DNA from 4 places in the Streptacidiphilus sp. EB103A genome. Region 1 is predicted to be linked to each of the others. Evidence: riboswitches for the same ligand, from Rfam matches in the RefSeq annotation. Region 1 holds a riboswitch; each other region holds the start of a gene.

Region 1 (7,164 bases):
TCTCGTCCTCCAGCTCCACCAGCAGGTCGCCGACGTGGGCCGCAGTGCCGTGGACGGAGAGCACCCGGGCCCCGAGCGCCCGCGGGAGTTCCTCGGGCGTCTCCTGCGGGGTCAGTGTCGAGGTCGGGAAGTCCAGCGTGATGCTGCCGTCAGCGTTCGCCGTCGCCGTGAGCACGCCGCAGCGCGCCGCGAACCGTACGGTTCCGGTCGCGCTGCCCGTCTCGTGCAGGACGTGGGCCGTAGCGAGGGTGGCATGGCCGCACATGTCCACCTCCGTGGTGGGAGTGAACCAGCGCAACGCCCAGTCGGCCTCGCGCCCCGGCGGCAGCGGATGCGCGAACGCGGTCTCCGCATGGTTGATCTCCCGGGCCACCAGCTGCATCCAACCGTCCTCAGCGAAGTCCCGCAGCAGCACGACCCCTGCGGGATTGCCGGCGAACGGACGATCACTGAACGCGTCCACGATCCACATGCGCATGCACAGCACCCTAACCGCAAGGAGATCGTTTCCACCGGAAGGCCCGGCCCACTGGCCCGACGATACGGTCACCGACCGGCCGATGGGCGGGCGGCGGAACCGGCGCGGGCGGTGCCGTGCCGGGGGCGGCAGCTGTGGGTGGCTTACATGGCGGGTTCGTTGCCGCCCTCCGCCGTCCGTGGCTTGTTGCTGTTGCTCGGCTCCGCCTCGCGGCGCCAAGGGCGAGGAGGGGGGTGCGGGTTCTCGCCGTTGCCGGGCGGCGGAAACGGTAGGTGGCTTACATGGCGCCATCATTGCCGAGTGGCACGTCCGTGGCTTGTTGCTGTTGCTCGCTTCGCTCGCGGCGACAGGAGCGGGAGGGTTCGGGCGGCCCGCCGTTGCCGGGCGGCGGGCCGGTTGGAGGTGGGGCGTGCAGAAACGTTCCTTCCGTGGGGTTGGCTGGTTTGGGGTCACTCCCTATACATTCGGGTCACTCATCCGACGCCTTCTGCCCGCAATGTCCGGATTGGGCGTCGGGGGAGTGACCCAAAAGCATGGCCAGTGACCCGAAAAGCCCGACCCAAAGGGGAACCGGGGTCACTTTCGGGACAAGGTGTCACTTGATCATGCAGCAATGCCCCATTTGCCCCGGTCTAGGCGTACCAAAAGTGCCCCGGTGTCCCAAAAGTGACCCCGGTTCGCCCGAAGCCCTGCCACAGAACCGTTTCTGCACACCCCACCCACGACCCCAGCCCGGCAACGGCGCCCGGCCCCGACCCGGCTCCCCCGCTGCTGTTGGCCCGCGAGCGGAGCGAGCAACAGCAACAAGCCACGGGCGGGGGCGGGCGGCAACGGTGGCGCCATGTAAGCCACCTACAGCTGCCGCCGACCAGCGGAAACGCCCCGCCTCCCCCACCCCGCCAGGGCCGAGCCGCAGCTGTCAGCAGCTCACCCGCTCGCTCACTCAGGCAGCTGGATGATCGCCGCCGGAGGAAGCACGGTGTGCCGCAGGGACGGGTCGACCGGGTTGTTGTAGGGCGGGTATTTGGGGCCGGCGGCGCCGCGGCGGTAGACCGCGGTGGAGTGTTCCGGGGCGCTGTCGAAGTTCGGGATGACCTGCTCGCCGAAGAGCTCGATCATCTCCAGGCTCTCCTCGTGCGACAGCCCACCCGTGACGCCGAACACCAGCTGGTCGCAGCCGACCTGCTGGTACGCGGCCACCTGCTCGCACACCTCGTCGGGGGTCCCGCAGAGCAGGTAGCCGCCCGCGATCAGCTCGTCCAGGAACTCCTCACCGCCCAGCGCGCCGAGGTGGATCGGCGCGTCCGGCCAGGTGATGCCGTCCAGCGACTTGGGCATGGTGTCGTGGTACAGGTTGACCAGTGTCACCAGGTAGCCCAGGCCCGCCGACAGGGCTATCTCCCGGGCCCGTCGGCGGTCGCTCAGGCAGATCACGCCGTTGGTCATCATCACGTTGTTGTTCTGGTAGTCGCCGAGGATCTCGACCGGGTTCTCCGCGGCCTCCTTGTAGGCCTCGATCCGGCCCTTGAGGTTGTAGATCGGCTCGAAGTTGAAGGCGATGCCGCCGATGCCCAGCGATCCGGCCTTGGCGAAGGAGCCGGGGTTCCCGCAGGCCATCCAGATCGGCGGGTGCGAGTGGCCGTAGGGCTTGGGCAGGATGTTGTGCGGGGTGGGCACGGTGAAGTGCTCGCCCTGGAAGGAGTAGTCGTACTGCTCCCACATCCTGACGACCTCGCGGGAGACCTCGTCCCACTCGGCCCGGGTCGACTCGGTGTCCATGATCCCGAAGGTGGCCACCTCATGGCTGCCCGCGCCGCGTCCGGTGCCCCACTCGAAGCGGCCCTCGGTGATGTGGTCCAGCATCGCCGCGCGCTCGGCGTAGCGGACGGGATGCTCCTTGCGCGGCGAGAGGCTGTTGATGCCGGTGCCCAGGTGGATCTGCTCGGTCTTCGCGGCGACGTAGCCCATCGCCACCTCGGGGGCCGACATGTGGCTGTACTCGGTGAGGGTGTGGTGCTCGCCGAACCAGACGTACTTCCAGTTGTGCTTGTCCGCCTTGACGGCCAGGTCCAACTCCCGCTTGAGAGCGAGGTGCTCGGAAGGGCGGTCGTGCGCGGCCGGGCCGGGCACGAATCCATTCAGGAAGATGCCGAACTCCATCAGGGGCCTCCTGGGCGGTCAGATCCTGCGGCGGGAAAGGCGTCGGACGGTCCGGGCCGGCAACTCCATCTGACGGTCCGTCAGTTTCCTTCTGGCATAGCTATCACACCCCGGCCATCAGCCACAAGGCATCCAGCGCCGATCCGTTGCCCCGACCCACCCCCGACCTACCCGCGCGGCCAGACCCCGCCCCGCTCGGACCGGCCCTGCGGCGGAATCTCGGGGAACTCCGGATCGGGGAAGCGCAGCCGGCCCCACCATCGCAGCAGCGTCTCCAGAGGCTGCTCGTCGTCCATGGCCGGCTCCACGCCGGGCTCGGCGGCCGACCAGAAGCCCGCCTGTGCGACGAGGCGCTGGAGCGCCAGTTCAGCTTCTTGGTCACTCATTGTCATGGGCCGCTGATTCCCCCTGATTCACTGACGTAACATCATGAAACGGTCACAGAATCGTCCTGTTCACGTCGCGACACGCCGGGCCAGTCGCACTCTTTCGGGCCGACGACCCGGGCCGCGCGGACGGCGCAACCCTCGCCCAGGCCCCCATCGCCGAACGCCCGCCCCCGGAACTCGACTTCACTCGAACAGGTGTGGCCGGGACATCCGGCAATCGAGTGGCACCGCGACCCGAACCGTCCGCGTTCTGGCTGCTCACAGCCTGATACCGAAATGGGCAAAGAATATTTTTCCTGCCGGGCTGCATGAAGTCCGCAGCACCGCCATCACGATCACCCAGAGTCACCGCCAGCCGTGCTACTTCGCACCGCCGCTCGCGCCGGCCCGTCCGTCCACCGAGAAGACCGGATCCCAACGTCGCAATACTGACGGCTGACCGAACAAGTCCCCGCCGCCGTGGCGGGGCGGTCCGCCCGGACGCTCAGTCTCGCCGCCGGTCGGACGTCAGTTCCGCACCCACCCATCGGCGAGAGCGGGAGACCCGAGTACGGCGGGACGGCCTGAACAGGACCGTCCCTTGGGGTGCAGCCACTGCGGTGGCCGGGCAGCTTTCGGAGCCCGAACCCGACAGGACACCTTCCGTAGGCGGTTCCGGAGGAACCCGCGTGACCGAGTCCTCGAAGTCCTCGACAACCTCGAAAACCGCAGCGCGCCCTCATCCAGGGCGCATCCGAGCCGGCGTCGTCACCGTCGTGACCCTGTCGGTGCTCGCCACCGCCGGCCTGGCACCGCCGACCGCAGAAGCAACCACACTGCAGGCCAAGGCCCTGACCGTGGCCGCCTCCAAACAGGGCGCCCCCTACCGCTACGGGGCGGCCGGCCCCGACAGCTTCGACTGCTCGGGCCTGACCCTCTTCGCCTACCACCAGGCCGGCGCCCAACTGCCGCGCACCGCCCAGGCCCAGTACGACAACACCACCCACATCCCGAGCAGCGACCGGCTCCCCGGCGACCTGGTCTTCTTCCACGACGGCCGGCGCGTCTACCACGTGGCGATCTACGCCGGGAACAACCAGGTCTGGCACGCGCCCCACCCCGGTGCCGACGTCCGGCTGGAACACATCTGGACCGACGCCGTCTGGTACGGGCGCCTCTGAGCCGGTGCGACAGGCCGCCCCGGCCCGGCGGCCACCACCGGACGGCCCCTCGGGAAACAATGGCCCCATGAGTTCCACCGCCGCCATGCCTTCTGCCCAGCCCGCCCAGCCCACCACCCAGGACGAGCCGGTGCACCTGGTGCTCTCCGCCGCCTCCGGGGCCGCCGACGCCTTCGCGTTCCTCTGCCTGGGCAAGATCTTCGCCGGGGTGATGACCGGGAACCTGGTCCTGGTCGGAGCCTCGGTCGGGTCCGGTGACCACCGGGTCGTGCCCAGAGCCCTGGCGTCGCTGGCCGGGTACGGGTTCGGCGCCGCGGCGGCGGGCCGGGCCCGGCCCCGGGTGCCGGTGCGCGCCCTGCTGGCGGTCGGGACCGGGCTGCTCGCTGCCACCGCGGCGGCCTGGGCGCTGGGGTCCGGCCGGTCACTGCCGGCCCAGCTGGTGCTGATCGTCGCGGTGGCCCTGGCCATGGGCCTGCAGGCGCAGACCTGGGAGGTGCCCACGACCTACTTCACCGGCACCTACACCGGCCTGCTGGGCCGGGCCGGGCGGCGCGAGTTGCTCCGCCAGGACCGCTGGCCGGCCGTCCGCCTGGCGGCGGTGGTCGTCGGCGCCGCCGCCACCTCGCTGGTCGACTGGTGCTGCCCGGCCGCCGCCGGCACGGTCGCCGCGGCGCTCTCCGCGCTGGCGCTGCCCCGGGCCCATCCGCGGCAGCGCGGGGCCCCGCGCTGAGGCCGCCCCGGGTCCGGGGCCCGCTACACCGCCAACTGCTGCTCGTACCCGACCACCCGCACGCAGGCGGTCAGGCCGAGGATCGCCTGCTCCAGCTCCTCCAGGGTCGGGTAGCTGGGCGCGATCCGGATCACCGCGTCGCGCGGGTCGTCGCCGTACGGGTGGGTGGCGCCGGCCGGGGTGAGCACGATTCCGGCTCCGGCGGCGCGGCGGACGACCTCCTTCGCGCACCCCTCGGCGACCTCAAGACTGACGAAGTAACCGCCCTTGGGGGTCGTCCACGCAGCCAGGCCGGTGCTGCCCAGCTCGGCCTCCAGGATGCGCTGCACCGCCTCGAACTTCGGCTGCAGCAGGGCCCGCTGACGCTCCATGTGGGCCCGCACACCGTCCGCGTCGCGCAGGAACATCACATGCCGCAGCTGGTTGACCTTGTCGGGCCCGATGGACCGCTTGGCGTTGTTGCCCAGCAGCCACTGCACATTGGCGGCCGAGGAGCCGAAGAAGGCCACGCCCGCGCCGGCCACCGTGATCTTGGAGGTCGAGCCGAACACGAACACCCGGTCCGGGTTGCCCGCGGCCTCGCAGGCCGCGAGCAGGTCGGCGATCTCCACCAGCTCGTCGGTGAGGTGGTGGGCGGCGTAGGCGTTGTCCCAGAAGACCCGGAAGTCGGGGGCGGCGGTCTCCATCGCGGCCAGCCGGGCCACGGTCTCGTCGCTGTAGCAGGTCCCGTCCGGGTTGCTGTACTTCGGGACGCACCAGATGCCCTTGACCGACGCGTTCCCGGCGACCAGCGCCTCCACCACGTCCATGTCCGGCCCGGACTCCGTCATCGGCACCGGGACCATGTCGATGCCGAAGCGCTCGCAGAGCGCGAAGTGCCGGTCGTAGCCGGGGACCGGGCAGAGGAAGGTGATCGGCTCCTGGTCCACCCAGCGCGACTCGGCCCCGGGCACCTTGCTGAGCAGCGCGTGCACCAGGCAGTCGTGCATCAGCTCAAGGCTGGAGTTCCCCGCCGCGAGCAGCTGCGCCACCGGCACCTGCAGCACCTCGGCGAAGATCTCCCGGAGCTCGGCCAGCCCCTGCAGCCCGCCGTAGTTGCGCACATCGGTGCCGTCGGCGGAGGTGTGCCGGCCGCCGGGCAGACTCAGCAGGTCGTCGGAGAGGTCGAGCTGCGCCGGCGCCGGCTTGCCCCGGGTGAGGTCCAGCGACAGCCCACGGCCCGCCAGCGCCTCGTAGTCCTTGCGAGCACGGTCGAGGAGATCATCCAGGGTGGTGGAGCTCAACTCGGTGGTCATCGTTTTCCTCTCGCAGGGCCCGCACGCGCGCGGGTGACACCTGCCGAGCATACAAAGCAGCGGACGCGGCCGAACCGCAGGGCGTCCCGTCCAAAACCACTGGCTCCGCCACCAGCCCCTTTGCTTGGATTGCCGGCATGACCAACGACCTGCCCGACGGCTACGAGATCTCCACCGACCCCGAAAGGCTGGACCCCGGCCTGATCCATCGCTGGCTGTCGCAGGACGCCTACTGGGCTCTCGGCCGCGCCCGCGAGAAGCAGGACACCGCCATCGCGAACTCGCTCAACTTCGGCGTCTACGACCTCGCCTCGGACGCCCAGGTCGGCTACGCCCGCATCGTCACCGACCGCTCCACCTTCGCCTGGCTCTGCGACGTCTACATGGCCCGCGAGGTCCGTGGCAAGGGCCTGGGCACCGCACTGGTCGGCGCCGTCCGCGACGAGCTGGCCGCCTACGGCCTGCGCCGGATCATGCTGGCCACCGCGGACGCGCACGCCGTGTACGCCAAGGTCGGCTTCGCCCCGCTGGCCGCGCCGGAGAAGTGGATGGCGCTCGGCGAGCAGTGAGCGGGGCGGCGCGGGCGACGGCGCTCCGCATACCCGCAGCGCGGGGTCACCCGCTCTGCTTGCCCGTGATTCGGGTGCCCGCGGCGCGCGGGACGACGATGGTGCCGCTGCCCGGAGTGAGGCGGCGGAGCGGGGCCTCGCCGGGGCGCTTCGACGCTGCGTTGATGAGGATCATGGTGGGGCTCCCGTCAGCTGATGCGTTCTGGCTTCCGGTTTCGAGGCTATTCGCGGCGCTTGCGCGGGTGGTGTGGGTTCGGTCCCTTGGGGGTTGTGGACTGAGGTGGCGGTCGGCGACGGGGGCGCCCCGTTCGCCGACGTGGCGTCAGGACGGCCTTAGCTCCGAACCTCCGAGAAGAGCAGGGAGAACGCGGTGACCCCGGCGG
Region 2 (7,164 bases), on a different contig from region 1:
CCGCGCTGCTGCTGTTCACCGTCACCAGCCGGGTGATCAGCCCGCAGTACCTGGTCTGGCTGATCGGCATCGCCGCCGTCTGCCTGGTCTCCCCGCAGACCACCCAGCGCCCCACCGCCTGGCTGATCGCCGCCGCGAGCCTGTTCACCTTCCTGGAGTTCCCGGTCTTCTTCGGCGACCTGGCGGCGTTCAAGCCGCTCGGCGTCTCGGTGCTGATCGTCCGCAACCTGCTGCTGGCGGCGGCCGCCGTGGTCTCCTGCCGCCGGCTGTGGCGCGAGACGATGCGGCCGGAACCGGAATCCGTGCCGGACGCGCTGCCGGCGACGGTGCCGGCGACGGTGCTGGAGACGCCTGCTGCGGCCGCCCCGGAGACTACCTAGCCGCGTAGCGAAGATCGGCCCTCCACTCGGCCGTGAAGGCGCTGAGTCCGGAGCCGACGGTCCGGCGCAGCGCCGAGTCCAGCGCGGCGTCCGCTCCTCCGCCTCCGCCGGCCGCCGCCACCGCGCCGTAGAGGGCGACCAGGGCCTTCTGGCCGTGGCGCAGGACGATGCTCCGGCAGGCGAACCAAGCCTGCTCGTACGCCTGCGGGAGGTCCGCCGCCGAGCCGTCGAAGGACGCGTCCGCGGGGAGTCGGTCCGGGATCCGGCCCGCCCTGAGGTCGGCGATCAGTTCCGGGGCGATCTGGGCGGGGGTGCGGCCGGTGCCGAGGTAGCCGGTCCAGTTGGCGGCGCCCTCGGCGAGCCAGCGCGGGGTCCACTGCTCGGTGATCGCCCGGGTGGCGACATGGGTGGTCTCATGGATGGTGACCACGCGTCGGCCGAGCCCGTTGAGGGTGTCCCAGACCTGGGGGTTGACGGTGATCCGCTCGGTGCGGCCGGCCTCGGCCGCGCCCAGCTCCCCGGTGGTGACGGCGGCGATCGCGGAGTAGCCGGCCGGGTCGGCGCCGAGCAGCCGTCCGAACTGGTCCAGCCCGAGCGGGGCGAGCAGGACCGTCCGCTGACCCCAGCCGGTGCCCCAGACCGCGCTGACGGCCGGGACCGCCCGGTCCGCCTCGGCGGCGAGCTGCTGCAGCGTGCCCGGGTCGCGCAGCCCCAGCACCAGGCTGGAGCGGCCCTGGACCACGGTGACCGGGCCGAGGTCCCAGAGCTGGACGTCGCCGCCGGGGTGGTCGCTGTCCGAGCTGAGCAGCCACGCGCCGCCGTCCGCGCTGCGCGTGAAGGTGAGGTACTGGGTCGCGGTGACCGGCTCGGAGTCGAAACCGCTGAGCCGGTACGACAGTTCGACCCGGGTCGCGAGCCGCGCCGCGCCCTCGGCGCCGATCACCGCCGGCAGCGGATAGGCGTCCAGGGCCTTGAGCCGGTACTCCCACGCACCGACGGGCACCTGGGCCAGATTGCCCAGCATCGCGGCGCCGCTGTCGCGAAGGGCCTGCGCGGTGGGCAGCACCGTCGCGGCCAGCGCGGCCTGGTCCCGGGCCCGTACGGCGGCGGCGCGGCGGTCCAGGACCGCCTGCAGGGCCGCTGAGGTGGCCGGGTCCGCGGCAGGTCCGGCGTCGGCGGAGTGCTGCCGGTCGTGCCACTCCTCGCCGCCCAGGGCGCCGGCGACCAGCAGCGCGGCACCGGCGGCCAGCACCGCCCGGCGTCCGGCCGCCATCAGCGGCACCGTCCCCGGGACGGGTCAGATCCGGACCACACTGGCGACGGGCATGTCGCCGACCCGCTCGTAGCGGACCCTGGCCCCCGGGTAGGGCGCATGGATGACCGTCCCATTGCCTGCGTACATCCCGACGTGGTGCATGTCGCCGTAGTAGATCACGAGGTCACCGGGCCTCGCCTGACTCAGCGGGATCCGCTGTCCGGCGAAGGCCTGGCCCTGCGAGGTACGCGGCAGCGTCACTCCGGCATGACGCCAGGACCAGTACATCAGCCCGGAACAGTCGAACGATCCCGGGCCCGCGGATCCGTACACATAGGGCTTGCCGAGGGCGCTCTCCGCGGCCGCCAGCGCCTCGGCCGCGCGCCCCGAGGCCGGTCCCTGGTCCGACGGCAGCTGCTGCTCGGCGACCTGGGCCGCCACCCCCGCCGCGTCCGCCTCGGTCTGCTGGAGCTGGGCGCGCTGCGCCGCGGTCAGCGTGTCCAGCAGCGCCTTGGCATGGCCGAGCCGCTGCTGGACCTGGGCCTTGCTGTCGGCGATGGACTGCCGCAGCGTCTCCAGCTGGGCCAGCTGGGCCACCGCCTCGGTCCGGTCCTGCACCAGCTGCCGCTGGTCCTCCTCGATCTGCTGGAGCTTCAGCGCGGCCACGGTGTCGGCCTGGTCCGCGGTCGAGGCCTGCTCCAGGTACTGGTCGGGGTGCGCGTTGAGCAGCAGTTTCACCAGCGGGTCCACCCCGCCGCCCTGCCGGTACTGGGCGCTGGCGATCGAACCCATGGACTGGATCAGGGCGTTCACATGCTGCTGCTCCTCGGCGACCCGCTGCTGCAGCAGCACGGACTCGCGCTGGAGCGCGCGCTCCTTCTCCCGCGCCCCGTCGTACTGCTGGCCGGCCACCTCCGCCTGCGCGTAGAGGCCGTCCAGCTGGTGCTGCACGTCGTCGGCGGTGACCGGGGCGCCACCGCCGGAACTGCCGCCGCCCGGGTCGCCCGGAGTGGCCAGCGCGCTGCCGCCGGCCGCCAGGACCGCCGCCGTGGCCGCCGCCACGGTCGCCGCGGTGCGCGACAGGGCTGCCACGGTGGAGTACTGGCCCAGCGGTCGGACACGTCGGTGGGACGCCACGGGGACTGGCTCCATTCGTCGAAGCAGAGGGCCGAGCGCCGACGTTAGCGAGTCGGACACATAGAGTCCAAACCCCAGCAAGGACGAAAATATCCCCTAAATTAGTACAACTTGACGAAACGCCACGTCGGAATAGGTGGGCCCGGACACGGCGACGGGCCCGACCCCCGTCAGGGGATCGGGCCCGTACAGCCGTTTGGGCGGCTCGCCGAACTCAGATGTGGCGCATCGCGTAGATGGAGCCGATCGTGTCGATGCTCTCGTACTTCACCACAGTGCCGGTGTGCGGGGCGTGCAGCACCATGTTGTTGCCGGCGTAGATGCCGACGTGCGAGTCACTGTTGAAGAAGACCAGGTCGCCGACCTGAAGGTTGGCGCGGCTGACCGCGGTGCCGGCGTTGATCTGGTCGTAGGTGGTACGGCCGATGGACACCCCGGCCTGGGCGTACGCCCACTGGGTCAGCCCGGAGCAGTCGAAGGTGTTCGGACCGGTGGCGCCGTAGACGTACGCGTCGCCGAGCTTGGTCTGGGCGGCGGCGTAGGCGGTCGCCTCCACCGAGTCGCCGGCCTTGGACGAGGACGAGCCCGAGGCACTGCTGGACGAGGAAGAGGAAGAGGAGCTGCTCACGGCGGCGGCGGCCTTGGAGGCGGCGGCGGCGTTGGCGGCCTTGAGCGCGGCCGCCTGGGCGGAGGTGAGGGAGTCCAGCTTCGCCTGGGCGGCGGCGAGCTTCTGCTGCACCGCGGCCTTGGAGGCGGCGAGCTGCTTGCTGGTGGCGTCGAGGGCCTTCAGCTTGGTCTCGGCCTCGGCCTTCTCGTTGTTGAGCGTCGACTGCTCGCTCTTCAACTCGGCCAGCATGTTCGACTGGCTGGCGGTGATCTGGCTCTGCGCCGACGCCTGGTTCAGGTACGACTCCGGGTCGGTGGAGAGCATCAGCTGGACCGACGGGTCGATCGACCCGCTGCGGTACATCGCGCTGGCGACCGAGCCGAGGGCGGTGGCCTTGGCGGTGACCGAGGCCTGCTGGCGGGCGACCTGGTCCTGCAGCGTGCTGACCTGCTTCTGCAGGGTCTGCTGGTCGGACTGCGCCTTGTCGTACTGCTGAACCGCCGTGTCGGCGTCGCTGTTCAGCTTGTCGATCTGGGCCTTGAGTTGGGCAGTGGTCTGCGTCGGGGCCGCCTGCGCCGACTGGGCAGCGGTCGCGGAGAGGGCGACGGTGGTGGCCGCTGCAGCCGTGAGCACGGTTATGCGAGCGCGACCAGGGGCTTTGGGACGACGATGGGACGCCACGAAGGCGAGCTCCTTCTTCCTACGTCCGCCTACCGGGTGAGCTGACGGGTTCGGGCTGGAAGACGTGCCCTACGGCGCTTCACCGGCGTACCGGCCTGGCGTCGATTCACCCCGAGGAACGTGGTTCCCCGGCTCCGAGACTGACGGCGCTCCCCTGTGGTCACCCCGATGGCTTCGGGACGGCCTGCCGTACGGTCGGACTCGGCGGAAACCCCCGCTGTCACCCGGGATGGGTGATCGACTTCGCGGTGGTTCGATCGATGACACTAGTGACCCAACCGTGATCCGTTCAAATCCCTGTAAGTAAAAACTATCTTTGGTTACGACACCGCATCAGATTTCGAACGGAACGTAGTCGCGGCATGACCATCTGACGACGACATGGCGGTCAAATCGGTCATCCGGCCGAGGCGTTGGAGGCCGTGGTGACGTGAGTCACATCACGAGACAACCCTCGCCTCAGCCGACTCCCAAACCTTCGACCCGGAGGTGGCTCTCCGTCAGAAGCGACGAATCGCCACGATCGACCCGAAGTAGGACATCGGCTGGATGGACACGTTGTAGCCGTACTCGGGGGCGTTCAGCAGCATCCCGTTGCCGGCGTAGAGGCCGACATGGTTGCCGTGCTCCAGCACCACGATGTCGCCCACCTTCAGGTCGGCGCTGGAGGCCACCAGGGTGCCCACGGACTCGTCGGAGAAGGAGGAGTGCGGCAGGCTGATCCCGGCGTGGGCGAAGGCCCACATCACCAGGCCGGAGCAGTCGAAGGCATTGGGGCCCGAGGCGCCGAAGGAGTAGGGGGCGACCCCGACCTTGCTCATCGCCGCCTCCATCGCCGTACGGGCGGCGGCGGATATCCCGGAGAGGTTGATCTGGGAGACCGACATGTGGTTGTCGGTGGAGTTCACAGAGCCGTAGGCGCCGCCGGTGCTGGTCCCCTGCGACTTGGCGGCCGCCGCCAGCACTGCGGCACGGGCCGACGCGGAGAGCGAACTGAGCACGCTCTGGGCGTGGTTGAGCTTGGACTGGGCGGTGTTCTTGGCCGACTGCATCTGCTGGAGCAGGCTCTGCTGGGCCGTCAGCTCCTGGGCCGCCTGCGCCTTCTCCTCGGCCAGGGTCTTCTCCTGGCTCTGCAACTGCTGGAGCATGGCGGCCTGGCTGCCGGCGACCCGGCTCTGGGTGGACGCCTGGCTCAGGTACTCGGTCGGGTTCGAGGCGAGCAGCAGCTTCACCGTCGGGTCGACGGCGCCGTTGCGGTACTCAGCGCTGGCCATCTGCCCCAGCTGGCCCAACTCCTTGTTCACCGCGGCCTGCTGCCGGGCTATCTCGTCCTGGAGCACATTGGTCTGCCGCTGCAGCGTCTGCTCCTGGGTCTGCGCCTGGTCGTACTGCTCCGTCGCCGCGCTCGCCGCCGCCTGGTCCGCCTCGACCTGGGACTTCGCCTGGTCGCTGGTGGTCATCGGCGCTGCCTGCGCGGATGCCTGGGCCGAGAGGGCCACAGCGGTGGCGGCGGCCGCGGTCAGGATCGACACCTTGGCGCGGCTGGGTTGCTTGGGGCGACGGTGCGTGGCCACAGAAGCTGGTTCCCTTCGAGCAAACGCTGGCGAACACAGACAGAGGTTCACAGACATAGGTTCGAAGGGAGAGACTAGTGAGAGAGATGTGACTCTGTCGCCCTGGGCGGGAAGTCCGGGTATGAATGGGAGCAATGTCCTTTATATGAAAGGGTTTAAAGCCGCCCGGACGACTATTCAGTTCAGGTGCGGACAAGACGCCGCAGCAGCATCGCCGAGGGCACCGGCCGCGCGCCGGCCTTCCGTACTCCGTCGGCCACTTCCCGGTCGGTCGACACCACCACCACCGGACGGCCCTCGGGCTCGGCCCGCACCAGACGGCGGATCAACTCGTCGGCGTTCTCCCCGGAGCGGCTGAAGAGCACCCTCACCCCGCGCGGCGGAGCCATCGGCACCGGTGCGTCCAGATCCTTGCCGTCGAACACGCAGGTGATCTCCGCGCCGCTGTGCGCGGCGAGCATGGACAGTCCGTTGAGCAGCCTGACCCGCTGCTTCTCCAGCGGCAGCGTCGGATAGCCGCTCTTGGTGACGTTGTAGCCGTCCACCAGCAGATGCACCTGAGGGAGCGCCAGCAGCTGGTCCAGCAGCGCGGGGTCGTCCCCGTCCAGGGCACGTCTGGCCACGTCATGGGGTGAGGCCGTGGTCGGCGACACCGCCTCCACCGTGTCCGCGGGGCGGGTGCTGACCGGCTTCAGCCCCAGCTCCCGCTGCAGCCCCTGAGCGCCCTGCAGCACCACGTCCAGCAGCAGCCGCAGCCGCATCTCCTCGGCGCTGCGCCCCTCCCTGGAAGTCCGCCTGGCCGCCTCGACGGCCGACTCGGCCTCGGCCAGCCGGTGCTTCAGCCGGCGGACCTCGCTGTCGGTGCTGCCCCGCTCGGTGGCGCCGGCCGCGCGCAGCGCCTCCAGCTCGGCGGCGACCTTGCGGGTGGCCGCCTCGGCGCGCTTGGTGTCGGCCTCCAGGCTGCGCACCCGGCGACGGAGCGAGTCCCGCTCCTTCCTCGTCTCGTCCAGCTCGACCCGGCCCCGGTCCGCCTCCGCCCTGCTGGTCTCGCGCAGCGCGGACAGCTCCGCCTGCAGCTTCTCCACCAGCCGGGCGGCCTCGGCGGCGGCGCCCTCGGACTCGGCCCGCTCGACCTCCTCGCCGGCGTCGCCGACCAGCTTGCTCCAGCCGACCGGGCGCAGCAGGTACGCCACCGCGGCGACGTCCTGCGGATCGGCGGCGGCCGGGACCTGTCCGTTCTCCAGTGCCGCGACCAGGTCGGGCTGGCCCTGTCTGACGCGTTCCGCTATCCGCGACCGGAAGCCCGGCTCGGTCTCCAGCGCGGCAGCGATGGCGGTGGCCCCGCGTCTGGCCCGCTGCACCGGGGTGAACTTGGCGTACGGACGCAGCCGGGGCGGCAGCTCGGCGAGCGGCATGGCGCTGAGCCCGTCGGCGGCGATGCCGACGACCCTGCGCCGCACCCCCTCGGGCAGCGGCCGGTCGAGCTGCTCGACGGGTTCGACGGGCTCGGCCGGTTCGGCGGCGGGCAGC
Region 3 (7,164 bases), on a different contig from region 1:
GACCTGCCCAGAGTCCCCAGCGATTGGCCAAGTGGGGATGACTCCTCGGCTTTCATCAGGCGGCTCGCGACCTTTGCCCAGCGGGACGTCGAGCCGCTGGTCAGAGAGAAGTTGCACCCTCTGCTGGAACGACTCGGACTTCCGGAACACGCGCTGCAGAGATTCGTCGACCGTATCCCCAGGCTCAAGCGGAGACCGTTCTGCCTTCTTCACACTGACCTGCACCGCGGAAACCTTGTAGTAGGCCCGCAGGATCGGGTGAGCGTCATCGATTGGGAGTTTGCGATGACGGGTGATCCGATTTATGACATTTCCACACATATGGTGCGTATGGGGTACCCGGCTTCACAGTTCGACTCCGTGATCGGGTCCTGGAAAGCAAGCCTGGATGCTGCTCGGCCAGGGCTGACCGAGGGTATCCGGGCCGATCTCCCGATCTATCTGGCCTATGAGCGGGCGCAGTCGATCTATCCAGACATCCTTCGTGCTGCATCCAGTCTCGGAGCGCTGATCGAGGAGGGTGTATTCGCCCGGGCCGTCGCCCGTATCGAGAGCGCGCTGCAGCGTGCCGCCGCGCCGTTGCAACTGGAGCGCACCCCCGACCGCCGGCAGATCGCAACTGCTCTGCGCGAGTGGCACCGCAGCCGCGTCGGAGGAAGTTGAGCCTTGCCATCGTTGAACCTGTGCGTTCCTCGGGGTGCTCGGGCGTACCGTGAATCGGGTGACGGCGGGTCAGGCCGTGCACTCCTAGGGTACGTGGACCCGTGGACCATGAGAGCGAGTGGCTGCATTGTCGGTACAACATGGTGCGGCAGCCCGGATGTTGTCTGCGGCGTCCGTGGTCCTACTTGATTTCGACGGACCCATTTGCTCGGTTTTCGCCAGTTTGACCGCCGTGGGTGTGGCAGAGGATCTTCGAGGACGGCTCGCCAGGGCTGGGGCGGATCTGCCGCCGGATCTCGCAGGGATGGATGATCCGCACCTACTCCTCAGAAGGCTTCCTGGTGCGCTGCTGAGCCGTGGGGCGTCCGATGGGGAGATTCGTCTCCTGACCCGTCAGTTCCACGATTGGCTCTCCGGCGCCGAACGGATGGCGGTCAAGTCGGCGCGGGCGACGCCCGGTGCTTCCGAGGCGATATCGGGCCTGATTGCCCTGGGGAAGACGGTGAGGATCGTCAGCAACAATGCGGCAGCGGCCATCGTGGATTATCTGTGTCGTGACGGGGTGAAGGTGGGGGCGATCCAGGCGGAGCAAGTCTTCGGTCGGCCGGATGATCCGCACCTGATGAAGCCGAACCCGCATCTTCTGCTGGAGGCGCTCAAGTCGCTGGGGCCGTTGGGGGATGCAGGGCACTGCGTCTTCATTGGTGACGCCCCCTCTGATGTGAGTGCGGCGGCTGAGGCTGGGGTCAAGTTCATCGGGTTCACTGGCGGGGCCGAGGCGCGCCAGAAGCGACTGCTTGATGCGGGTGCTGACCCGGAAGCTTTGATCCAAGGCTGGTCCGATCTGGGTGATTTGTCGCTCCTTGTGTGACGGGATGGGCTTGTGATTAAGCAGCTGATATGTCTAGCCTTCCCGGAACGCCTGCATGCGCGGGCGGCCGCTCCGCGGGACGCCGAGTCCTGTCCAGCCGGGGAGCGGAACTCGAACTTCAGGATTGGGCAGGAGCGGGGGACCCAGGTAAGTTGCCGCAGTTCTCAAGGCTGCGGCTTGGGGTGAAGGCGCGTCAGCGCCCGGGCTACCTCACGGCCCGAACCCGACAGCTCACCTCGCAGGCGTCGGAGAGGGTACCTGCCATGCCTTTCAACACGCCCGGACGCCATCGCAAGCCGCGCACCAGTCAGACCAAGCGCCTGGTCGCGACCGCGAGCCTCGGCACCGCCGGCATAGCTCTGCCGCTGATCGGCGCGACCAGCGCCTCTGCCGCCTCCGTCTCCACCTGGGACAAGGTCGCCAGCTGCGAGAGCGGCGGGGACTGGTCCATCAACACCGGCAACGGGTACTACGGCGGGCTGCAGTTCTCCGCCTCCACCTGGAGCGCCTACGGCGGCGGCCAGTACGCGTCCACCGCGGACCACGCCACCAAGGGCCAGCAGATATCGATAGCCGAGAAGGTGCTGGCTTCGCAGGGGCCCGGTGCCTGGCCGGTCTGCGGGCCGAAGGCCGGACTCACCCAGGGCGGCGCCGCCGCCTCGGTGAGCACCGCGGGCTCGTCCTCCTCTTCCAGTTCGTCCTCGTCGAGCTCGAGCTCCGACTCGACGACGAGCACGACCACGCAGAGCAGCAGTACCGGCAAGCACCGGTCGACCGCTGCCACGGACTCCGCCTCGAAGGTCGTCAAGCCCGCGACGCGCACCACGACCACGACCACGGCTGCGCCGAAGGTCGGCCACGGCAACTACACCGTCAAGTCGGGCGACTCCCTCTCCGCCATCGCCGCCGCCGCGCACCTCAGCGGCGGCTGGACCGAGCTGTACAAGGACAACAAGTCCACCGTCGGCGCGAACCCGAACCTGATCTTCCCCGGCCAGAAGCTCGTGGTCGTCTGACCCCGTGCGGCGCTCAGCTGCTCAGGGACGGAGCCCCTGCCCGCCAGGTGAACTACTGGTGAGTAGGGGCTCCGTCCTGTGAGACAGGCGGAAGGTCCGGGTGGCCCCGCCCCCGGCTGCGGCTAGGCTCTTGTCGTAAGCACCCCTGTATTCCCCCCTAGGAGATGCCTGTGCCGTCCATCGACGTCGTCGTAGCCCGGGAGATCCTCGACTCACGAGGCAACCCCACGGTCGAGGTCGAGGTCGGCCTCGACGACGGCAGCACCGGTCGTGCCGCCGTTCCGTCCGGCGCCTCGACCGGCGCGTTCGAGGCCCTGGAGCTGCGCGACGGCGACCTGTCGCGCTACTTCGGCAAGGGCGTGGAGAAGGCCGTGCTCGCGGTCATCGAGCAGATCGGCCCGGAGCTGATCGGCTACGACGCCACCGAGCAGCGCCTGATCGACCAGGCCATGCTCGACCTGGACGCCACCCCGGACAAGTCCTCCCTCGGCGCCAACGCGATCCTCGGTGTCTCCCTCGCCGTGGCGCACGCCGCCTCCGAGGCCAGCGACCTGCCGCTGTTCCGCTACCTGGGCGGCCCCAACGCCCATGTGCTGCCGGTGCCGATGATGAACATCCTCAATGGTGGCTCGCACGCGGACTCCAACGTCGACATCCAGGAGTTCATGATCGCCCCGATCGGCGCGGAGTCCTTCTCCGAGGCCGTCCGCTGGGGCGTCGAGGTGTACCACACCCTCAAGAGCGTGCTGAAGAAGCGCGGCCTCTCCACCGGTCTGGGCGACGAGGGCGGCTTCGCCCCCAACCTGGACAGCAACCGCGAGGCGCTGGACCTCATCGTCGAGGCCATCCAGCTGGCCGGCTACACCCCCGGCAAGGACGTCGCCCTGGCCCTGGACTGCGCCGCGTCCGAGTTCTACAAGGACGGCAAGTACGAGTTCGAGGGCAAGTCCCGCTCGGCCGCCGAGATGACCGAGTACTACGAGGAGCTCGTCGCCGCGTACCCGCTGGTCTCCATCGAGGACCCGCTGTTCGAGGACGACTGGGCCGGCTGGACCGTGCTGACCGGCAGGATCGGCGACAAGGTGCAGATCGTCGGCGACGACCTGTTCGTCACCAACCCGACCCGGCTGGCCCGCGGCATCAAGGAGGGCACCGCCAACGCCCTGCTGGTGAAGGTCAACCAGATCGGCTCGCTCACCGAGACCCTGGACGCCGTGGAGCTGGCCCAGCGCAACGGCTTCCGCTGCATGATGTCGCACCGCTCCGGCGAGACCGAGGACGTCACCATCGCCGACCTCGCCGTCGCCACCAACTGCGGCCAGATCAAGACCGGCGCCCCGGCCCGTTCCGAGCGCGTCGCCAAGTACAACCAGCTGCTGCGCATCGAGGAGATCCTCGACGACGCCGCCGAGTACGCGGGCCGCGGCGCGTTCCCGCGCTTCCAGCCCAGCGAGGCCTGACCTTCGGTCGGACCGACTCGTCGCGCCTGACCGGTGCCCTGCCGTGTTCACCCTCTAGGGTGGGCGGCGGGGCACCGGCACATCAACCGGTCGGGTCGTGTCAGGACAGGTCAGGTCAGGGAGGGCGAGTACGTGAGCGGCAGCACAGCCAAGGGCACCGGCCCCCGCAGGCCGCGGCTGACCGGCCGGGCCGCCGTGCTGGCCCTGGTGCTGTGCTCACTGGTCGCCGCGCTGGCCTATCCGACCCGGCAGTTCATCGCCCAGCGCTCGCAGATCGCCCAGCAGCGCGCCGCGGCGGCCCAGGCCCAGGCCCAGGTGGACGAGCTGCGCCGGGAGAAGGCCCGCTGGCAGGACCCGGCGTACGTGGCCGCCCAGGCCAGGGAGCGGCTGCACTACGGCTACCCCGGCGAGACCCCGTTCATCTCGGTCGCCCCCACCACCGGTACGGGCAGTGCCGCCTCGGGGACTCCCGCCGCGGCCCGGGCGCAGCAGCCCTGGTACGACAGCCTGTTCCAGTCGCTGGAGACGTCCGACCGGAGCGGCGCGGCGGGCGCGGCCGCACCCTCGAACTAGAGCTATCCAGGAATCCAGAAAGCAAGGCAATGACGCAGACCCCTGACGCCCCCGAGGGCGTCGCCCCGGAAGGCGTGTCTCAAGACGGCGTGCTTCAAGACGACGTGGCCGCCATCGCCGCCCAGCTCGGCCGGGTGCCGCGCGGGCTGCGCGCCGTCGCCCACCGCTGCCCCTGCGGCCTGCCCGACGTGGTGGAGACCGCGCCGCGGCTGGAGGACGGCAGCCCCTTCCCCACGCTGTTCTACCTGACCTGCCCCAGGGCCGCGTCCGCCATCGGCACCCTGGAGGCCGACGGCGTGATGAAGGAGCAGACCGCCCGGCTGGCCGAGGACCCGGAGCTGGCCGCGGCCTACCAGCGGGCCCACGAGGACTACATCGCCCGGCGCGACGCCATCGAGGTGCTGGAGGGCTTCCCCAGCGCCGGCGGGATGCCGGACCGGGTGAAGTGCCTGCACGTCCTGGTCGGCCACAGCCTGGCGGCCGGACCGGGCGTCAATCCGCTCGGCGACGAGGCCCTGGCGATGCTGCCCGAGTGGTGGCGCAAGGGTCCCTGCGTCTGCGCTGACAGTGCTGAAGGGTGCGACAAGTGACTCTGCAGCGCGTTGCCGCGATCGACTGCGGCACCAACTCCATCCGGCTGCTGGTCGCCGACCTCGACCCGGAGACCGGCGAACTGCACGACCTGGACCGGCGGATGACCGTCGTCCGGCTGGGCCAGGGCGTGGACCGTACCGGGCGGCTCGCGCCCGAGGCGCTGGAGCGCACCTTCGCCGCCTGCCGCGAGTACGCGGCGGTCATCGCCGGGCACGGCGCGGAGCGCCTGCGCTTCGTGGCGACCAGCGCTTCGCGCGACGCCGAGAACCGCGACGAGTTCGTCAGCGGCGTCCGCGCGATCCTGGGCGTCGACCCCGAGGTGATCACTGGCGACGAGGAGGCCGAGCTCTCCTTCACCGGCGCGACCCGGGAGCTCAGGCAGGAGGACGGGCTGACGCCCCCTTACCTGGTGTTCGACCTGGGCGGCGGCTCGACCGAGTTCGTGCTCGGCAGCGACCGGGTCGAGGCCGCCCGCTCGGTCGACATCGGCTGCGTCCGGATGACGGAACGTCATGGCAGCGACACCATCGCCATGCGCGCCGACATCAAGACGGCGCTGGACCTGGCCGCCGCCACCGTCCCGCTGACCTCCGCGGCGACCCTGGTCGGCCTGGCCGGGACGGTCACCACCGTGGCCGGGATCGCGCTCGGCCTGCCGGCCTACGACTCCACCGCGATCCACCACTCGCGCATCCCGCTGGCCAAGGTCCACGAGGTCACCGCGATGCTGCTGTCGTCCACCGCGGAGGAGCGCGCCGCGATCCCGGTGATGCACCCCGGACGCGTCGACGTCATCGCCGCGGGGGCCCTTGTTCTGCTCGCCGTCATGGAGCGCAGCGGGGCTTCTGAGCTGGTCGTCAGCGAGCACGACATCCTCGACGGCATCGCCTGGAGCGCGGCCCGGGACACGGCTCGCGAGGGCGCTCCAGAAACTTCGTGAATTTCTTCACATGGAGTTCCCGGCTTTGGGACCACCCAAAAGGCCGGTTCATCCGAATTGCGAGACCACAGGCGGACCCAAGGCCCCTGGCGGCTGTCGGTACGGGCATCCAAGGCCAGCGGCCCGAATCGCACGCACAATCGCAATCAGGGCGACGAGCTGCGGCAATGCCCCGCACCCCGGCTGCGGCGCTGACGCACGGCGTCCAGTGGGAGGCGTGGGCCGCGTAGTGTAGCAGGTGCTGTCCAGGGGCATGTGAGGAGGGCCACAGGGGGTGCTCCGGAGGGTGCTGGATACTTTCGGATATGAGCACCACGGAGCGTCCTCGCATTCTCATCGTCGGCGGTGGATACGTCGGCATGTATGCCGCGATGCGCATCCTCAAGAAGATGCGCTACGGAGAAGCGACCGTCACGGTCGTCGACCCGCGGTCCTACATGACGTACCTGCCCTTCCTTCCCGAGGCGGCGGCCGGCAACGTCGCGCCTCGCAACCTCGTCGCGCCGCTGCGCAGCACCCTCAAGGGTGCGGAGGTCCTCACCGGTCATGTGACCGCGGTGGACCAGGAGCGCAAGATCGCGACCATCTCCCCGGCCGCAGGCGACTCGTACGAGCTGCCGTTCGAGTACCTCGTCGTCGCGCTGGGCTCGGTATCCCGCACCTTCCCGATCCCCGGCCTGGCCGAGAACGGCATCGGCATCAAGTCGGTCGAGGAGGCCATCAGCCTCCGCAACCACGTGATCGGCCAGCTGGACAAGGCCGAGTCCACCACGGACGAGGCGATCCGCAAGCAGGCGCTGACCTTCGTGGTCATCGGCGGCGGCTTCGCCGGCATCGAGACCGTGGCCGAGCTGGAGGACATGGTCCGCGACGCGGCCAAGAACTACCGCAACGTGAAGCGCGAGGACATGCGCTTCATCGTGGTCGAGGCGGCCAACCGGATCCTCCCCGAGATGGGCCCGGACCTCGGTCTGTGGACCAAGGAGAAGCTGGAGGAGCGGGGGATCGAGATCTACATCGAGACCTCGATGGACTCCTGCGTCGACA
Region 4 (7,164 bases), on a different contig from region 1:
CCACCGCGACACGGTCACCCTCGCGGGACAGCAGGTCAGACACTGGCTGAAGGCCCAGCACTACGAGGACCCCGGCGCCGAGGACGGCCGCCACCGGGTCGGGGCGCAGGCCGTGCTGGACTGCGCCCTCAAGGACCGGGTCAGAGGCGCCAGCGGCGCCAAGGAGTCGGTGGCGCGCTGGCGACTACGCGAGTTCACGCCTCAGGGAATCTGGCAGACCTCACTGACGATCAGCACCCCTCCCACCGGCGGCACCTGGGTGCGCCTGGACGCCGAACAGCTGCCGGTACGCGGCGCCTCGGCGACCAAGGCCCCGGTCCCGGCCCTGGCCAGAGGCCTGCTGGACGTCCTGGCCGCTGCCGAGGGCGAGCACCAGGGCGCGGCCCGGGTGCACGGCATGCCCACCGTCATCGAACGCGGCGACGTCGACGAGGTGCTCGACGAACTCTGCGACCCCGACCGCCGGATGCCGATCGTCGTCGCCAGCACTCCCCCGCGTGTCGACTTCGACGACTGGCTGGCCGAGACCGTGGACCCGCTGCTGCGCGGCTGCGCCGGCCTCGCCGTGCTCTACGCGCTGGCCCCCGGCGCCGAGCGCGACTTCAACCGGGCCCTGGAGCACCACCGCGTCTACGGCGGCGCCGTCCGCACCTACCTCCCCGGCCTGGACCCGGCCTGGGCCCCCGAGGCCCAGCGGCACCGGGTGATGGGCCGGCACACCCTCGACACCGACCTGCGCCGCGCCTCGGGCCTGCTGGCCTGGCTGCCGCGCCGGCTCGCCGTCCAGTCCCCGTTGCCGGACGCCCTCGCCGGGCTGCCGCCGCTGCGCGCCCAGAACCTGCGCGGCGGATCGGCCCCCTGGTCGGAGGAGAGCGCGGACATCGCCGCGATCGACGGCGTCCAGCCCGGAAGCCTGCTGGTGGACCACCACGAGGAGGAGGTCCACGAGGAGCGGGCCCGCGCCGAGGAACTCCAGGAGGTGCGCCGCTGGCTCCGCGACGCCGAGGAGCGCGAGTCGCAGCTGGCCGCCGAGTACGACGAGCAGTACAGCGAGCTGCGCGAGGCCCGCACCCAGGTCAGGTCGCTGCGCGGGCGGCTGGCCGAGGCGGACGGCGGCGAGGGCGCGACCCGCGCCGAGCCGGCCGCGGGCCGGGTCGACCCGGTCTCCTTCGCCGAACTGATCGAACGGATCGGCGAGTTCCCGCTGCTCTCCTTCACCGGCGACCCCCGGCTGACCCGGGAGCTGGACGACCAGACCGACCACCCGACCTGGGTCAGGATGGCCTGGGACGCGCTGCTCGCCCTGCAGGACTACGCCGAGGCCGCGGTGCACGGCGAGTCCGGCGGCGACTTCCGCCGCTGGTGCGAGAACACCCCGGTCGACTGCCATGTCTTCCCGCCGCGCAAGGTGATCCGCGACGAGTCACGCACCGTCCGCACCAACACCAAGTGGAAGGGCGAGCGCGAACTCCCGGTCCCGGTCGAGGTCAACGCCGGCGGCAAGGTCTTCATGGGCGCCCACCTCCGGATAGGCGGTGGCGGCACCGCCCCCCGGCTGCACTACTTCGACGACTGCTCGGGGACGGGGAAGATCTACATCGGCTACATGGGCCTGCACCTGCGGAACACCAGGACCAACTGAGAAAGGAACGCACCCGGTGGCCGGACAGACCGACGGTCCCGGTGTCGGGGGGTTGTCACCGGGACCGTCGGAGTTCAGGGGTGCTCAGTTCTCCGGTACTCAGTTCTCCCGGGTCAGAGCGCGAGGCCGTGCTGGGACAGCCACAGCGCCGGGTCCACCGGCTCGCCGCCGCCGGGGCGCACCTCCAGGTGCAGGTGCGGGGCGTTGACGTTGCTGCCGGTCGCGCCGACCCGGCCGATGGGCTGACCGGCCGTCACCTCGCCGGAGCCGACGCCGATCACCGAGAGGTGGCAGTACCAGACCTCGGTGCCGTCGGCCAGGGTCTCCACCACGCGGTAGCCGTAGGCGCCGGCCCAGCCGGCCGAGGTGATGGCGCCGCTGCCGACCGCGGCGACCGGGGTGCCGGTCGGGGCGGTGAAGTCCTGCCCGGTGTGCAGCTGGGACCAGAGCGAGTCGGACTGGCCGAAGCCGGATCCGGCGACCGCCGAGGCGACCGGGGACACCAGGGTGCCGACGCCGCCGGCCGCGTTCTGCGCCTGTGTCACCGCGGCCTGGGCCGCCGCCTGCGCCGCCGCGGCCTGCCGGGCTGCCTCCGCCACCGCCTGGGTCGCGGCTTCCTGGGCGGCCTGCTCGACTGCCCGGGCCCGTTCCGCCGCCTCGTGTGCGGCCGCCTCACGGGCCGCCGCCTCCCTGGCTGCTGCTTCCCTGGCTTCTGCTTCCCTGACGGCTGTCTTGCGTGCCTCCGCCTCGACCGCCGCCTGGCGCCGGGCCGTGTCCTCCACGGTCGCCCGCTGCTGGGTGGCCTGGGTGCGGATCCGGTCGGCGAGGGCAGTGCCCGGGTCGCCGGTCGGTCTGGTGAGCGTCGCCGTCGCGCCGTGGGCCTGCTCCTGGGCGACCAGGGTGCTGCCCCCGGTCTCGCGTACGGCCGCCGACGCGGAAGGGGCCGCGAGCGCGACGGCTCCGGTGGCACCGACCGCCGCCATCGCCGCGAAGCCCAGCACCGCCGGGGCGCTGCGCTGCGGCGGAATCGGCTGTACGGGTGCCACGGGTGCCCAGGCGGGCGAGTTCGACGCCACGTTCGGCGTGCTCCTTTCCTTCCATCTCGCCGACCGGGTTAGCTGACGGGTTCGGAGAGGAAGGTCCCCTACGGCCAGTTTCGGCCGATTCACCCCTGCGTGCGTGGTTCCCCGGTTCCAGACAGGATTAGGCGACCGCGTACGACGCCGTCAAAGCAACGGCAGACCTTCGCACTGCGTTATTGAACGGTAATCCCAGTGACGGTTGATGCCAAGCAATCCCGGGGGTGCAGTTGAGTGCTCACGGAGCGGTACCGAGATTTGTCCGGTTCTGCCCCGTACTGACCACCCCTGAGTATGCATCAGCCCGACTGTTCTCACCTTCCCGCCAATCTCACCTTCCCGCCAATCTCACATTTGCGGCAGTCTCACCGGGACCGCAGATAGAGCCAGTCCACCAGGGTTCCGGCGAATCCGTCGGCGTCCAGGTTGCGCGCGTTGGCGAACTCGGACGGGTCCCCGGTGTCCGTCCTGGTGCCGTCCGGGCCGAGCAGCACCAGGGCGGGAATTCCGCTCTGCGCCAAGGAGACGTAGCGGGAGGCGAGTTGGGTGTTGCGGTCGTAGTGCCCGACATCCACCGTCACCAGGTGGTAGTTGCGGGCCAGGATCCGGTGCACCCCCCCGGTGTCCACCAGCGCGGACAGTGCCCGGCAGTCCTCGCACCAGGACGAGCCGAAGTCGAGCAGGACCGGCCTGCCGTCCGCCGAGGCCGCGGCAACGGCCGCTGCCACCGCGGCACTCGCGTCCGCCGAGGGGTCGTAGCCGTCCGGGACGGGGGCGAGGCTCACCGAGGGCAACGGCACGAACGGGTGGGCGTAGCCCACCTCACCGGCGCCGTGGGCGGCCCCGGGGGTGGCGGCGTCGCCCGGCGCGCCCCGGTGGCCCGGCGCCTGCCCGGTCACCGTCATGCAGCCGCCGAGCAGCAGCAACGTCCCAGCCGCACCGGCGATCGCGGCAATCCGTCGCCGAACCCCTCGCACGGCACTCCCTCCCACGCTCCACCCCCGCGACAGCGGAGGATCTTCCACGATCATGGGATCAGAGGAATGGAGCTTCCCGGGTGCAGCAACGCGGAAGGAGCGCCCCGATCACCCGTACGAGGGACGACCCCGGACGGCCCTACGCCGCCGTAGCCGGCTGTGGCGGCTACGCCAGGGTCAGATAGGCGAGGCTGCCGAGTCCCGCGACCGTGCAGTAGATCGCGAACGGCGTCAGCGTCCTGGTCTCGAAGTACTTGGTGAGGAACCGCACGGCGACATACCCGGCGACGAACGCCGCCACCGCGCCGGCCAGCACCTGGCCGCGGATGCCGTCGCCCTGATGCCCCATCAGCGAGGGCACCTTGAGCAGCGCGGCCGCGCCGATCACCGGGGTCGCCAGCAGGAAGGCGAAGCGGGCCGAGTCCTCGTGCCGCAGGCCCTTGAAGATGCCCGCGCTGATGGTCGCCCCGGAACGGCTGATGCCCGGCAGCAGCGCCAGGATCTGGGCGCAGCCGACGACCAGGGCCGAGCCCCAGCTCAGCTTGGTGATCCTGCGGTCGGAGAGCACGTCGGGGTGCACCTCCTCCTCGCCGAGGCCCGGCTCGACCGGGACCGCGTCCCCGGCCCTGCGCCGACCGGTCCCGCCGCGCTTGAGCCGCTCGGCGACGAACAGCACCAGCCCGTTGAGGGTCAGGAAGATCGCCGCCGGGATGGGCTTGCCCAGGTGCTCACGGAAGACCTTGTCCAGCGCGAGTCCGGCGATGCCGACCGGGATGGTCGCCACGATCAGCAGCCAGGCCAGCTTCTGGTCGACGGTCTCGATCCGCCGCTCGCGGACCGAGCTGACGAAGCCGGAGATCACCCGGACCCAGTCCCGCCAGAAGAACACCACCAGCGCCAGCGCGGTGGCCAGGTGCAGGCCGATCAGCACATTGAGGTACGGGGAGTCGGCCGCGGCGACATTGAGGTCGCGCTTCCAGGAGCCGCCGATGAGGGCGGGCACCAGGATGCTGTGGCCGAGACTGGAGACCGGGAAGAGCTCCGTGACGCCCTGGAGCAGGCCGACGCCGATCGCTTCTGGATAGGTGAGGACGGACGACATCGGTGGCCTTCGGCAAGGGGATCGACAGCGGGCAGTCAGAAAGTACTACAGCGCTGTAGACCCTCCACCCCCTCGCGCCCCTTATTCACCACTCGGTCCCCGAGCGTTCACCGAAGCCGTCCCCGAACCCGCGTCACGTCCCCGAACCCGCGTCACGCCGCCGGACGCAGCTCCGCCGCCAGCCGAGGCTCGACCGAGGTGGTGACCACCCTGGTCCGGCGCACGGCGTTGTCCTGCGCGCCGGTCAGCTGCGTCCGCAGCCGGACCGCCAGCACCACGATCAGCACCGTGCAGCCGGCCATCACCACGATGTACTCGGCGGGCAGACCGGCGCCGACGAGCAGCACCCCGGCCGCCGGGCCCATAGCGATGGCAACCTGCTTGACCAGCGCGAACGCGGCGTTGTAGCTGCCCAGCAGATGCGCCGGGGCCAGGTCCGCGATGATCGGCCCGAGCGTGGGCGCGAGCAGCGCCTCGCCGACGCCGAACAGCATGTAGACGGAGAGCATCGCGGCGGTCGCCACCGTGCCGCCGGACACCAGGCCGGCCACGGCGGCCGCAGCCCAGGCGCTCAGCCACACCACGCCGGTCGCCGCGATCGCGGTGCTGCGGCGACGGCGCGCGGTGATCCGTACGACGATCATCTGCAGCACCACGATGGCCAGCGTGTTCACACCCAGCGCCAGCCCGAGGACGGACGGCGAGGTGCCGACGACGTCGGTGGCGTACGCGGCGACGCCGGACTCGAACTGGCCGTAGCAGGTGAAGAAGATCAGCCCGGCGAGCAGGCAGATCCGCACCATGGCCTTGTCCGCCAGCAGGGTCCGAAGCTCCGACTTCGGCTTCGCGACCACTACTGCCGGGGCCGCCGCTGCGGCGGGCATCCGGATGGTGCCGGTGACGGCGGCGAGCACCAGGAACATGATCGCCTCGACGGTGAACAGCAGGGTCAGGCTGGCCGGACGGCTGACGTCCACGATCTGGCCGCCGATCAGCGCGCCGATGCCCATGCCCAGGTTGACCAGGGTGAACTGCAGTGCGAAGGCATGCGCCCTGGTCTCCCGGGTGGAGCAGCGGACGATCATCGTCGCCAGCGCCGGCTGCACCGCGGCGACCCCGGCGCCGAAGAGGAACGCGGACATCAGGATGTGCCCGCTGCCCGAGGCATGGCCGAAGGCCAGCGCTCCGGCGGCGGCCGTCACCGCCCCGGCGACCAGCACCGGACGGGCCCCGTAGCGGTCGATGCCGCGCCCGGCGAGGGGCAGCGCGACCAGGGCGGCCAGCGCGAACAGGGTGAACACCAGCCACGCGGTCATCGAGCCGAGACCGCGGACCGCGCTCACGTAGACGAACATGTAGGGGACGGTGAAGCCGCTGCCGAACGCGCTGAGCGCGTTGCCGATCTGCACCCGGCGCAGCGTGCCGCCCGCCGTTCCGTACTGCTGGTTCTTCTTCTGCCACAGATTCTGATGTCTCAGCGCGAGCGTCATGCTGCACCACCCTTCACCGTCGTCCCAAGTTTCTTCCCAAAGAGTACACTACTAAAGTCTTCAGTGAGAAATGCTACAGAGGAGAACCCTTTAGCCCCGTTATGCGACACTGGGAGACATGACCACGGACGCCCCGGTACCGCAGGACGAGGTAGCCGGCGAGCTGCGGATCGACGAGCAGGTCGCGGCGTACCAGCGTGAGTTCCCGCTGGTGGACCCCCAGGTCGAGACGATCGTGTCAACGCTGACCCGGCTGGCCCGGCGGATGTCGGTCGCCTACGGGCGGCAGCTCAACGAGCTGGGCATCAGCTCGGCCGACTGGGAGGTGTTGAAGGCGCTGATCGTGGCCGGCAGCCCGTACCGGCTCGGGCCCGGCGAGCTGGCGAAGCGGCTCGGCCTCACCCCGGCGGCGATGACCCACCGGATCGACCGGATGGCCGCCGCCGAGCTGGTCACCCGCACCCGCGACGAGAGCAACCGGGTCCGGGTGATCATCGAGCTGACCCGTCCGGGCCGGGAGAAGTGGCTGGATTCGATGCGGATGGCGGCCGTCTTCGAGGAGGAGCTGCTGCAGGACGCCTCCCCCGAGGAGCGCGCCGTGCTCTCCGGGCAGCTGGGACGGATGCTGCGCCGGGTCGAGCAGCACCAGCCGGACGCGCTCGGCCGCTGCGACGACCTGGACGACTGAAATCCCTACGGGCGGAAACGCTGAGGGCCCTCTACCGCGGCGAACGGTGGAGGGCCCTCAGTACTGGCTGACTGCTCAGGAGGTGAGACCGGCCGTCTTCAGCCAGGCGTCGGCCACCGCCAGCGGGTCCGCGCCCTTGGCGCCGACCTTGGTGTCCAGGTCCAACAGCGTCGCCGTGTCCAGCTT

Evidence for each region. A riboswitch is a leader RNA that binds a small molecule or an ion and turns the genes downstream of it on or off. The one in region 1 is predicted to bind cyclic di-AMP.
Region 2: it holds a riboswitch for cyclic di-AMP, as region 1 does, so the genes downstream of both, ABH941_RS05765 (NlpC/P60 family protein) here and ABH941_RS26375 (C40 family peptidase) in region 1, are expected to answer to the same signal.
Region 3: it holds a riboswitch for cyclic di-AMP, as region 1 does, so the genes downstream of both, ABH941_RS35560 (transglycosylase family protein) here and ABH941_RS26375 (C40 family peptidase) in region 1, are expected to answer to the same signal.
Region 4: it holds a riboswitch for cyclic di-AMP, as region 1 does, so the genes downstream of both, ABH941_RS38380 (M23 family metallopeptidase) here and ABH941_RS26375 (C40 family peptidase) in region 1, are expected to answer to the same signal.

Annotation. Positions count from the first base shown of each region.
Region 1 covers NZ_JBGCAQ010000016.1:176,564-183,727, reverse strand. The annotation lists gene ABH941_RS26390 (PhzF family phenazine biosynthesis protein) at 1-478, opposite strand, end outside; gene ABH941_RS26385 (LLM class flavin-dependent oxidoreductase) at 1,418-2,638, opposite strand; gene ABH941_RS26380 (hypothetical protein) at 2,806-3,030, opposite strand; cyclic di-AMP (ydaO/yuaA leader) riboswitch at 3,534-3,693, shown strand; gene ABH941_RS26375 (C40 family peptidase) at 3,759-4,187, shown strand; gene ABH941_RS26370 (DUF1275 family protein) at 4,255-4,917, shown strand; gene ABH941_RS26365 (aminotransferase class I/II-fold pyridoxal phosphate-dependent enzyme) at 4,941-6,212, opposite strand; gene ABH941_RS26360 (GNAT family N-acetyltransferase) at 6,350-6,781, shown strand; gene ABH941_RS26355 (hypothetical protein) at 6,828-6,956, opposite strand; gene ABH941_RS26350 (glycoside hydrolase family 2 TIM barrel-domain containing protein) at 7,115-7,164, opposite strand, start outside.
Region 2 covers NZ_JBGCAQ010000003.1:119,620-126,783, reverse strand. The annotation lists gene ABH941_RS05780 (glycosyltransferase 87 family protein) at 1-380, shown strand, start outside; gene ABH941_RS05775 (hypothetical protein) at 373-1,653, opposite strand; gene ABH941_RS05770 (NlpC/P60 family protein) at 1,678-2,772, opposite strand; gene ABH941_RS05765 (NlpC/P60 family protein) at 2,987-4,012, opposite strand; cyclic di-AMP (ydaO/yuaA leader) riboswitch at 4,071-4,219, opposite strand; gene ABH941_RS05760 (NlpC/P60 family protein) at 4,561-5,634, opposite strand; gene ABH941_RS05755 (NYN domain-containing protein) at 5,817-7,164, opposite strand, start outside.
Region 3 covers NZ_JBGCAQ010000027.1:96,297-103,460, forward strand. The annotation lists gene ABH941_RS35550 (phosphotransferase family protein) at 1-663, shown strand, start outside; gene ABH941_RS35555 (HAD family hydrolase) at 782-1,534, shown strand; cyclic di-AMP (ydaO/yuaA leader) riboswitch at 1,637-1,794, shown strand; gene ABH941_RS35560 (transglycosylase family protein) at 1,798-2,550, shown strand; gene eno (phosphopyruvate hydratase) at 2,721-4,010, shown strand; gene ABH941_RS35570 (septum formation initiator family protein) at 4,143-4,583, shown strand; gene ABH941_RS35575 (DUF501 domain-containing protein) at 4,613-5,173, shown strand; gene ABH941_RS35580 (exopolyphosphatase) at 5,176-6,117, shown strand; gene ABH941_RS35585 (NAD(P)/FAD-dependent oxidoreductase) at 6,423-7,164, shown strand, end outside.
Region 4 covers NZ_JBGCAQ010000034.1:17,623-24,786, forward strand. The annotation lists gene ABH941_RS38375 (hypothetical protein) at 1-1,642, shown strand, start outside; gene ABH941_RS38380 (M23 family metallopeptidase) at 1,756-2,718, opposite strand; cyclic di-AMP (ydaO/yuaA leader) riboswitch at 2,731-2,862, opposite strand; gene ABH941_RS38385 (thioredoxin family protein) at 3,087-3,698, opposite strand; gene ABH941_RS38390 (undecaprenyl-diphosphate phosphatase) at 3,865-4,800, opposite strand; gene ABH941_RS38395 (MFS transporter) at 4,953-6,290, opposite strand; gene ABH941_RS38400 (MarR family winged helix-turn-helix transcriptional regulator) at 6,409-6,978, shown strand; gene ABH941_RS38405 (ABC transporter substrate-binding protein) at 7,054-7,164, opposite strand, start outside.